DNA from 3 places in the Idiomarina sp. 28-8 genome. Region 3 is predicted to be linked to each of the others. Evidence: predicted binding sites of a transcription regulator. Region 3 holds the regulator's gene; each other region holds the start of a gene.
The links. Region 3 encodes MetJ, which represses methionine synthesis genes. Its sites were predicted from a motif close to TAGACGTCTAGACGTCTA; they were not measured.
Positions count from the first base shown of each region.

Region 1: msrA (peptide-methionine (S)-S-oxide reductase MsrA) is a predicted target of MetJ. The motif match lies at 1,832-1,849, and genes of this name have one in related genera.
Region 2: metK (methionine adenosyltransferase) is a predicted target of MetJ. The motif match lies at 1,423-1,440, and genes of this name have one in related genera.

Region 1 is NZ_DF266792.1:231,172-234,453, forward strand. Features, by position in the region: gene iscR (Fe-S cluster assembly transcriptional regulator IscR) at 1-79, shown strand, start outside; gene RJ32_RS11335 (IscS subfamily cysteine desulfurase) at 110-1,267, shown strand; gene msrA (peptide-methionine (S)-S-oxide reductase MsrA) at 1,264-1,809, opposite strand; gene ndk (nucleoside-diphosphate kinase) at 1,976-2,407, shown strand; gene RJ32_RS11350 (bifunctional tRNA (adenosine(37)-C2)-methyltransferase TrmG/ribosomal RNA large subunit methyltransferase RlmN) at 2,547-3,282, shown strand, end outside.
Region 2 is NZ_DF266792.1:59,714-62,995, reverse strand. Features, by position in the region: gene tkt (transketolase) at 1-103, opposite strand, end outside; gene metK (methionine adenosyltransferase) at 195-1,340, opposite strand; gene RJ32_RS10535 (16S rRNA (uracil(1498)-N(3))-methyltransferase) at 1,456-2,187, shown strand; gene gshB (glutathione synthase) at 2,198-3,142, shown strand; gene RJ32_RS10525 (YqgE/AlgH family protein) at 3,203-3,282, shown strand, end outside.
Region 3 is NZ_DF266793.1:189,017-192,298, forward strand. Features, by position in the region: gene RJ32_RS12990 (malic enzyme-like NAD(P)-binding protein) at 128-1,372, shown strand; gene metJ (met regulon transcriptional regulator MetJ) at 1,369-1,692, opposite strand; gene RJ32_RS13000 (bifunctional aspartate kinase/homoserine dehydrogenase II) at 1,867-3,282, shown strand, end outside.

The DNA.
Region 1 (3,282 bases), on a different contig from region 3:
CGTGGGTGACGTTCTGAATAGGCAGAATGCGTTGCATAACCACAGTGAAGAAGAGATTAAGTTAAACTCTCACCTATAATATTGCCTTTAAGTTGTCAGGAGCAAGCAAGTGTCTAAGTTACCTCTTTATTTTGATTATGCTGCAACCACGCCAGTCGATCCTGTTGTAGCAGAAAAAATGATGGGTTGTTTAACGCAGCATGGCTTGTTTGGTAACCCCGCATCGCGTTCGCATAAGTACGGCTGGCAGGCAGAAGAAGCTGTCGATATTGCCCGCAATCAGGTTGCTGATCTTATTAACGCTGACGCGCGCGAAATTGTTTTTACCTCAGGTGCGACTGAGTCAGATAACCTCGCCATAAAAGGCGCAGCTCAGTATTACTCAGATAAAGGCAAACACGTTATTACACTTAAAACCGAGCACAAAGCGGTTTTAGATACCTGCGGACAGCTGGAAAAAGAAGGCTTTGAAGTGACGTATCTGGATGTCGGAACTGACGGCTTGCTGGATATGGATTTGTTCCGCTCAGCCTTGCGCGAAGATACGGTGTTAGTGAGCGCAATGCTGGTTAATAACGAAATAGGTGTGCTTCAGGATATAACCGCTATAGGTCACTTGTGCCGTGAAAATGGCACAATATTTCATGTTGACGCCGCTCAGGCGTCCGGCAAAGTGCCAATGGATATGTCGGAATTACCGGTCGATTTACTATCTCTTTCTGCTCATAAAATGTATGGCCCTAAAGGTATTGGGGCGTTGTATGTACGCCGCACTCCGCGAGTTCGTCTGCTTGCGCAAATGCATGGCGGGGGTCATGAGCGTGGCATGCGCTCAGGCACGTTACCAACTCACCAAATTGTCGGTATGGGTGTAGCGGCGGAACTGGCTCTTAACGAGCTGGAACTGGAGCCCGCACGAATTGAAAACTTGCGTCAGCGACTATGGAAAGGGGTTAGCCAGTTAGAAGGTGTAACTTTGAATGGCTCTGACCAGCAACGGGTTCCGCATATTACTAACATCAGTTTTGCCGGAGTTGATGGTGAACTGTTGCTAATGGCGTTAAAAGATCTTGCGCTCTCATCGGGCTCGGCCTGTACGTCGGCCAGTGTTGAACCCTCGTATGTGTTAAGAGCATTAGGCGTTGAACATGAGCTGGCAATGAGTTCATTGCGCTTTAGTATTGGGCGTTACACGTCCGAAGCAGATATCGATAGTGCGGTAGAGCTTATCCACCGCACTATCGGAACCTTAAGAGGCGCTGCTTAGTCCTTTAGCAGGCCAGCAAAGGTTTTACGGAACTTAGCCAGCTTCGGTGAAATTACCGCCTGACAATACGGGTTTTCCGGGTTTCTGGCGTAGTAGTTTTCGTGGTAATCCTCTGCCGGGTAAAAAGTCCCTAACTCAGTCACTTCCGTTACGATAGGAGCTGCAAATGCTGCATCGGCTGCAAGTTCCGCAATAATACTTTCCGCTTCACGTTTTTGCGCGTCGTTATGATAAAAAATTGATGTGCGATATTGAGTACCCACATCGTTACCCTGACGATTCACCTGAGTTGGATCGTGCAAAGTGAAAAAGATTTCTAAGATTTGACGGTAAGAGATTTGCTCCGGGTCGTACTGGAGTTGTGCAACTTCGGCATGTCCTGTTTCGCCACTGCAAACCTGCTCGTAAGTTGGATCGACAGTATGCCCGCCAGTGTAGCCCGATTTAACCGACTGAATGCCTTTTACCTGAAGGAAGGCTGATTCAACACACCAGAAGCAACCTCCGCCCAGGGTGGCTTGTTCATATTCATTGTTCGCCATGTCAGAACTCCTTATCGTCAAATAGACGTCTATATGGCTATATAAGTTCTCTCATCCTAGCTGAGAATGAATGAAAAAACAATCACTGGGTATTCGATTTCTGCGCCGATCTCACGTATAATCCGCGCGACTGATTTATCCCTTAATTTTATTGGAGTTTATAACCATGGCTTTAGAGCGCACTCTATCAATTATCAAGCCTGATGCAGTTGCAAAAAACTTAATCGGCGCTATCTACAACCGTTTTGAATCTGCTGGTCTTCGCATTGTTGGTGCTAAAATGATGCACTTAAGCAAAGAACAGGCTGAAGGTTTCTACGCAGAACACAAAGAACGTCCTTTCTTTGGTGCTTTGGTTGAATTCATGACTTCAGGCCCTATCGTTGTTCAGGTTCTTGAAGGTGAAGACGCTGTACGTAAAAACCGCGACATCATGGGTGCTACGAATCCTGCAGAAGCACTGGCAGGAACTATTCGTGCCGACTATGCTGAAACTATAGACGAAAATGCGGTACATGGTTCAGATGCAACTGAATCTGCTGCACGTGAAATCTCTTACTTCTTCAGCGACGAAGAAGTTTGCCAGCGTACTCGCTAAGACTGTATTTGAATGTAGCCTGATGCTATTGCATCAGGTGAGATCTAAGATGTAGGCAGCCTGACGTTTATGTCAGGAGCTCACCTGACATGAATGTCAGGCTACAATACGTCGAAGCACATCAAAAAACCGGAGCTTTATGACCAACGCAATAGATAAAAAAGTGAACTTACTCGACCTGAATCGTGAGGGAATTAAAGAGTTCTTTCGTGAGATGGGTGAGAAACCATTTCGTGCTGAACAAGTAATGAAGTGGCTGTATCACTTTTGTGTCGATGACTTTGATGAGATGACGAATCTTAATAAAGCATTGCGTGAAAAGCTCAAGCAAGTCGCTGAAATACGCGCGCCTGAAGTTCGCGAACAACAGCAGTCATCGGACGGTACGATTAAGTTCGCTATGACCTTGTTTGACGGTCAGGACGTGGAGACAGTCTGGATACCCGAAGGGGATCGCGCTACGTTGTGCGTGTCATCTCAGGTTGGTTGTGCCTTAGAGTGTACGTTCTGCTCAACCGGGGCCCAGGGCTTTAACCGTAACCTCAGTGTGGCGGAAATCATCGGCCAGGTATGGCGGGTGAACCAGCTGTTAGGGGCTTATGGAAAAACCGGAATTAAACCCGTAACGAACGTTGTCATGATGGGCATGGGTGAACCCTTGCTTAATTTAAACAATGTTGTTCCGGCAATGGAGTTAATGTTAGATGACCTGGGTTTCGGTTTATCTAAACGCCGCGTTACTTTAAGTACTTCAGGTGTTGTTCCTGCGTTGGAAAAATTGCGTGAACGCATTGATGTAATGCTGGCTATTTCGCTGCATGCACCAGACGATGAACTCCGTAACGAAATTGTACCTATTAATAAAAAGTACAATA
Region 2 (3,282 bases), on a different contig from region 3:
CCGCCATACCCATGGGCGCTCCGGGGTGGCCTGACTTGGCCTTCTGAACCGCATCCATACTAAGCGCGCGGATGGCATTGGCGAGATATTGACGTTCTGACATGAAAAACCCCCTGGAAGATGAAGAGCAACTTGCGATGCGCGTATTCTCCACATTTCAGGGGGTACAAGCAAATTTATAGGCAATATTTTGTTTAAATATCAGCCTGTAAATCGGCAGCTTTGTCGGTTTGTTCCCACGGCAGGTTGTCCCGGCCAAAATGCCCGTATGCCGCTGTCTGTTTATAGATTGGGCGTTCCAGGTCAAGCATTTTGATTAATCCATATGGACGTAAGTCAAAATGACGACGAACCAGCGCAATTAATTGCTCTTCTGAGTGCTTAGACGTACCAAAGGTATCGATGCTAATTGAGGTTGGCTCAGCCACACCAATGGCGTAAGAAATTTGCAGCTCGCAACGTTCAGCCAGACCCGCAGCGACCAGGTTCTTAGCAACATAACGCGCGGCATAAGCCGCACTGCGGTCAACTTTTGACGGGTCTTTACCCGAGAAGGCTCCACCACCATGACGCGCCATGCCGCCATAGGTATCGACAATAATCTTACGCCCGGTCAGCCCGCAGTCGCCCATAGGCCCGCCGACCACAAAACGGCCGGTTGGGTTAATGTGAAACTGTGTGTCTTTTGAAACCCATTGCTCCGGCAATACAGGCTTGATAATTTCTTCCATCACCGCTTCGCGCAGCGTTTCCTGAGTAATGTCTTCTCGGTGCTGAGTGGAAAGCACGACTGTATCAATGGCGACTGGCTTACCGTTTTCATAAACGAAGGTCAGCTGACTTTTCGCGTCCGGACGCAACCAGTCCAGTGTACCGTTATTGCGTACTTCCGACTGACGCTGCATAACCCGGTGCGCGTAAGTAATAGGAGCAGGCATTAAAACGGAGGTTTCGTTTGAGGCATAACCAAACATTAAGCCCTGATCACCGGCGCCCTGCTCTTCCGGGTTAGCACGGTCAACGCCCTGATTGATATCACCACTTTGCTTACCAATGGCATTTAAGACAGCACACGAAGCACCATCAAAACCCATGTCAGAGTGTCGGTAACCAATATCTTTTACGGTTTGACGCGCCAAGTCTTCGACATCAACCCAGGCCTTTGTCGAAATTTCACCACCAACCAGTACCATGCCGGTTTTCACGTAGGTTTCACAAGCAACACGGGCTTTAGGATCTTTTGCTAAAATTGCATCTAAAACTGCATCGGATATCTGGTCGGCAATTTTGTCCGGATGCCCTTCGGACACTGACTCTGAGGTAAACAGGTGACGTGACATATGCCCACTATTCCTTAATTTTAATGAAATCGTTTAATACTGGTTGCATAATGTAACCGATCACTCTGTTTTTTTCTACTTCTGGACGTCTAAAAGTCCGAATAAGGCTGACGACATGCGAGTACCGCGGATTTATCACCCCGCCTCTATAAGCTTACAAACTGAAACCGAATTGAGTCCGGATGCTTTCCAGCACCTGATCAAAGTATTGCGTTTGAACGTAGGTGATAGCATTGTTTTATTTAACGGTGACGGGCAGAACTATGAGGCGAAAATTACCTCGGTTCAAAAAAAATCAGCACAGTTTATTGCCACCCACAGTCAGGCTAACGCATCTGAGTCATCGGTCAATGTTCATTTAGCACAAGTTGTTTCGCGCGGTGACCGTATGGACTTTGTACTGCAAAAGTCGGTAGAACTGGGGGTAACCGAAATTACCCCACTGTTTAGTGAGCGCTGCTGTGTTAAATTAAGTGGCGACAGGCTGGAGAAGAAACAGCTGCAATGGCAGAAAATTGTCCATTCTGCCTGCGAGCAATGTGGCCGTAGTGTGGTTCCACAAGTAAGGCCAGCACAGCAACTCACTGAGTTTATTGAAAGCAGCTTTGAAGGGTTGCGCCTAACCTTAGACCCAACCGCCACCCAGCCGTTGTCGTCATTCCAGCAGGCCGATAAGGGAATACAATTATTGATTGGTCCAGAGGGCGGGTTCACTGATACTGAAGTCAGTGCCGCAGAGCGGCAAGGGTTTAAACCCATGCGTTTAGGACCAAGAGTACTAAGAACAGAGACCGCCGCGCTTTCAGCGCTAACCGCCGTGCAGTACCAGTTTGGCGATTTAAGCTAAAGGAGTTTACATGAAGAAATTAGCTATGGTGATGGACCCTATCGCCACCGTTAAAACCGAAAAAGACACGAGCTTTCGTTTATTGTTGGAAGCTCAGGCACGTGGTTATCAGTGTTTCTATCTGGAAATGGGCGACTTAGTTATTGATAACGGTCAACCAATGGCCTTTGCACGGGAAGTTCGCGTTCAAGATCAAAAGACGGACTTTTACAGCTTAAGCGACAGTGAATACCGTCCGCTGGAGGATTTTGACGTCATTATGATGCGTAAAGATCCGCCTTTTGACAGCGAGTTTTTATACGCCACGCAGATTCTGGAACTGGCCGAGCAACGCGGTAGTCTGGTGGTGAATAAACCGCAGAGCCTGCGTGACTGCAACGAAAAACTCTTTACTTCGTGGTTCGCGGATTCTATTGCCGACACGCTAGTGAGTTCCAGAGCGGATGTCATTAAAGCTTTCCATAAAAAGCATGGTGAGGTGATTTTAAAACCGCTGGACGGTATGGGAGGCGCTTCAATTTTTAAAGTGGGCGCCGATGGCAGTAACTTAGGCGTTATTATTGAAACTCTGACTGAGAAAGGTCAGCGCTACGCCATGGTGCAAAAGTACTTGCCAGAGATTAAAGACGGCGACAAGCGCATTTTAATTATTGATGGTGAGCCTGTGCCTTATTCTTTAGCGCGTATTCCCAGCGCCGGAGAAACCCGTGGAAACCTTGCCGCCGGAGGCAGCGGGCGCGCTCAGCCTTTATCTGACAGTGACTGGGCTCTGGCTCGTAAAGTCGCACCGGAACTGAAAAAACGTGGGCTCATTATTGTTGGCCTGGACGTTATTGGTGATCGCATTACGGAAATAAATGTGACCAGCCCAACTTGTATGCGCGAAATTGAAAACGCCTACGACATTAATATTGCTGAACAGGTCTTTAAGGCAATAGAAGCAAAACTGAATTGAAATTCAACTATGCGCCCCCATGTTGTAAGTAGAGATTATCGTTAAGGAGTCGGTGAATCGATGAACAGTTTGCAGAACCATTTATTGATAGCAACACCTATGCTGAACGATCCAATGTTTAAACGGACCGTGACCTATAT
Region 3 (3,282 bases):
GTACTTTTGAACACTCGTTAAATTTACTTCGCCTCAGTGGCCTTTAAAGGTGGAGGTAAGATTTGTTTCTTCGCTTAAAAGCGATAGACTGATTGGCATTCTGATAACCAGACTCAGGTATCACCGCATGACAGATTTTCGCCAACAGGCACTGGATTACCACGAATACCCGACCCCGGGTAAAATTTCGGTTGAACTCACCACTCCCGCAGAAACCAGCAAAGATTTAGCTTTGGCCTACAGCCCGGGCGTCGCAGAGCCGGTTCGGGAAATTGCTCAGGACCCGGACGCGGCTTACCGTTATACGGCCAAAGGCAATATGGTTGCGGTTATTACCAACGGAACCGCCATTCTTGGTCTGGGCAATTTAGGGCCACTGGCATCAAAACCGGTAATGGAAGGCAAAGCTCTTCTATTTAAGCGCTTCGCCGGACTAGATTCTATTGATATTGAAGTAAATCATCGTACTACTCAGGACTTTATCAATACCGTTGCTAACATTGCCGATACCTTTGGTGGCATCAACTTAGAAGACATTAAAGCGCCTGAATGTTTCGAAATAGAACAGGCGTTAATAGAGCGCTGCAATGTACCGGTATTCCACGATGATCAGCACGGTACTGCCATTGTGACGGCCGCAGGTATGCTTAATGCGTTGGAAATTCAGGGTAAAGACCTGGCGGAGTCTCGCATTGTTTGTCTTGGTGCCGGTGCTGCCGCCATTGCCTGTATGGAGCTTTTAATTAAATGTGGCGCACAACGCGAGCACATTTATATGCTCGACTCAAAGGGCGTTATCCATACTCGTCGCGATGACTTAAACGAATACAAGCAGCTGTTTGCCAACAACACCGACAAACGGACACTAAAAGACGTTATTGAAGGTGCCGATATCTTCGTGGGGGTTTCAGGGCCAAACTTACTCAGCGCAGAAGAGTTGAAACTTATGGCGCCTAACCCGGTTCTGTTTGCCTGCTCTAACCCAGACCCGGAGATTAAACCAGAAACCGCTATGGCGGCGCGTGATGACCTGATAATGGGAACCGGACGCTCGGACTACCCGAACCAGGTGAACAACGTTTTATGCTTCCCGTTTATGTTCCGCGGTGCATTAGATGTGCGCGCTACTGCTATTAATGACGAAATGAAGGTTGCAGCGGTGGAGGCCATTCGCCAGCTGGCGAAAGAGCCTGTTCCGGAATCAGTATTAAAAGCGGCCGGTGTCAAAGAGTTAACCTTCGGTCGTGATTATATTATTCCCAAGCCAATTGACCCGCGCTTGTGCCCACGGGTATCGCGCGCCGTTGCCGAAGCTGCGGTGAAGTCCGGCGCAGCTAAAATCGATTTACCGAAAAATTATATGCAGGATTAATCGTCGAGCTCTTCGTCGGTCGGAATAGGTAATCCCCGGGCTTCTAGCTCTTCGCGCACCGCTTTGGGGATTTTATTCGGATTAGATTTTTGCAAATCTTCATCTTCCGGCAGCGGCTGACCGGTAAAAGCGTGTAAAAACGCCTCACACAGCAGTTCGCTGTTGGTAGCATGGCGCAGATTATTAATTTGGCGACGGGTTCGTTCATCGGTCAGTACTTTTAACACGCGCGTGGGTATTGAGACCGTAACTTTTTTCACCTGCTGACTCTTACGACCGTGTTCAGCATAAGGGTAAATATATTCGCCGTTCCATTTCATTGTTATTGTCCCGCTATATAACAAAACCACATAAGTTATAATGAATTGTACCCGAATGAACGACCCCGTCAAATTTTATCCGTCTAGATGGCTAAAAGTTGCTGACATTTGCCTGACAATATTTTAGCCTTAGTAGCAGTTACCTAATTCAAGCGAGTAGTTAAGGAAGGCGGAATGACAACAACTCAGCTCACAGAAGAGCAAAAGCAAGCCGTTGCCGACAGCGTTCAGGTGCATAAGTTTGGCGGCAGCAGTCTTGCTGATGCGTTCTGCTATCGCCGCGTTGCCCGAATTGTAACCGAGTATGCTGGTGCCAGCGACTTAGTCGTCGTTTCCGCAGCCGGAGATACAACCAACCGCATTCTTGCCATTATTAATTCTAAGGCGCAGCCAGGCGACACCGCCAGCATTCTGCTAGATCAATTAGAGAGTTTTCAGCAAGGGCTGATCACCGAATTATTAAGCGGTAATTTGCAGCAGCAACTTCTGCAACAGTCACAACAAGACTTCACCCGCTGGCGTCGTTGGTTAGCCAGCGACGAAGCCATTAGCCATAACGCCGAATTACTGTCGTACGGCGAACTTTGGTCTGCCCGCTTGTTATCAGCTTTACTGCAAAAACAGGGCACCCGCGCCGACCACATTGATGCCCGCGACTTTTTACTCGCTGCAGATGCCCCTGAACCCGTTATTCAGGTAGAACATTCTCGTGAAAAACTATTACAAAGAGTAGCTCCTCACTCGGGCACCCGCTTTATTGTTACCGGCTTTATTGCCCGCGGTTTAAATGGCGAAAGTTTAACGTTGGGCCGTAACGGCAGTGACTATTCAGCAACCTTAGTAGGCAGTCTGCTGGATACACGTCAGGTTACTATCTGGAAAGACGTAGCCGGCGTTTATTCGGCAGACCCGCGCAAAGTTGAGCGCGTAGTCAGTTTACCAACATTAGACTGGACCGAGGCTGAAGAACTGGCGCGCCTTGGCAGCCCAGTTCTGCACCCAAGAACCTTTCAGCCGGTCGACCGTCAGCGTATGGTCATTTCCGTTCGCTCCAGCCTGAAAGTAGAAAATCAGCAAACGCGTATTGGTCAGTTCCAGAATACCCAACCTCGTGGAAAAGTCTTCACTTCACTGTCTGAAGTGGTGCTGTTTAAGGTTGAGCTGCACGATAAAGCCTTAGTGAAACGTCTGGATGAACTGGAACTAGAGCCACTGGTCAGCTGGACCGAGCCGGAAAATCATCAGCAGTATCTGGTGTTTCATCAAAACCACTTAGACTACCTGACCGGCTGGTTGGACAGTCTGGGCGCCGGTGACGCCATTACTCAAATTCGCGGGTATTCCATGCTGGCCATTGTCGGCAACCGCATTCAGGAAACCGACCAGTTCTCGACCTTTAAACTGCAGCTTTCTGAGCAAAAAGTGCGGCGCTTTGCCCTGACACAAAATGGTGACTCTGCTGTCGCTATTCTGGAGCAAAAGCTTGATAACCGTTTACTCAACCGCCTGCATAGCCAATTGTTTAACTACCGTCGCAGCCTGGGCGTGCTGGTCATTGGTCGTGGCAACATTGGTACGGCCTGGCTGGAA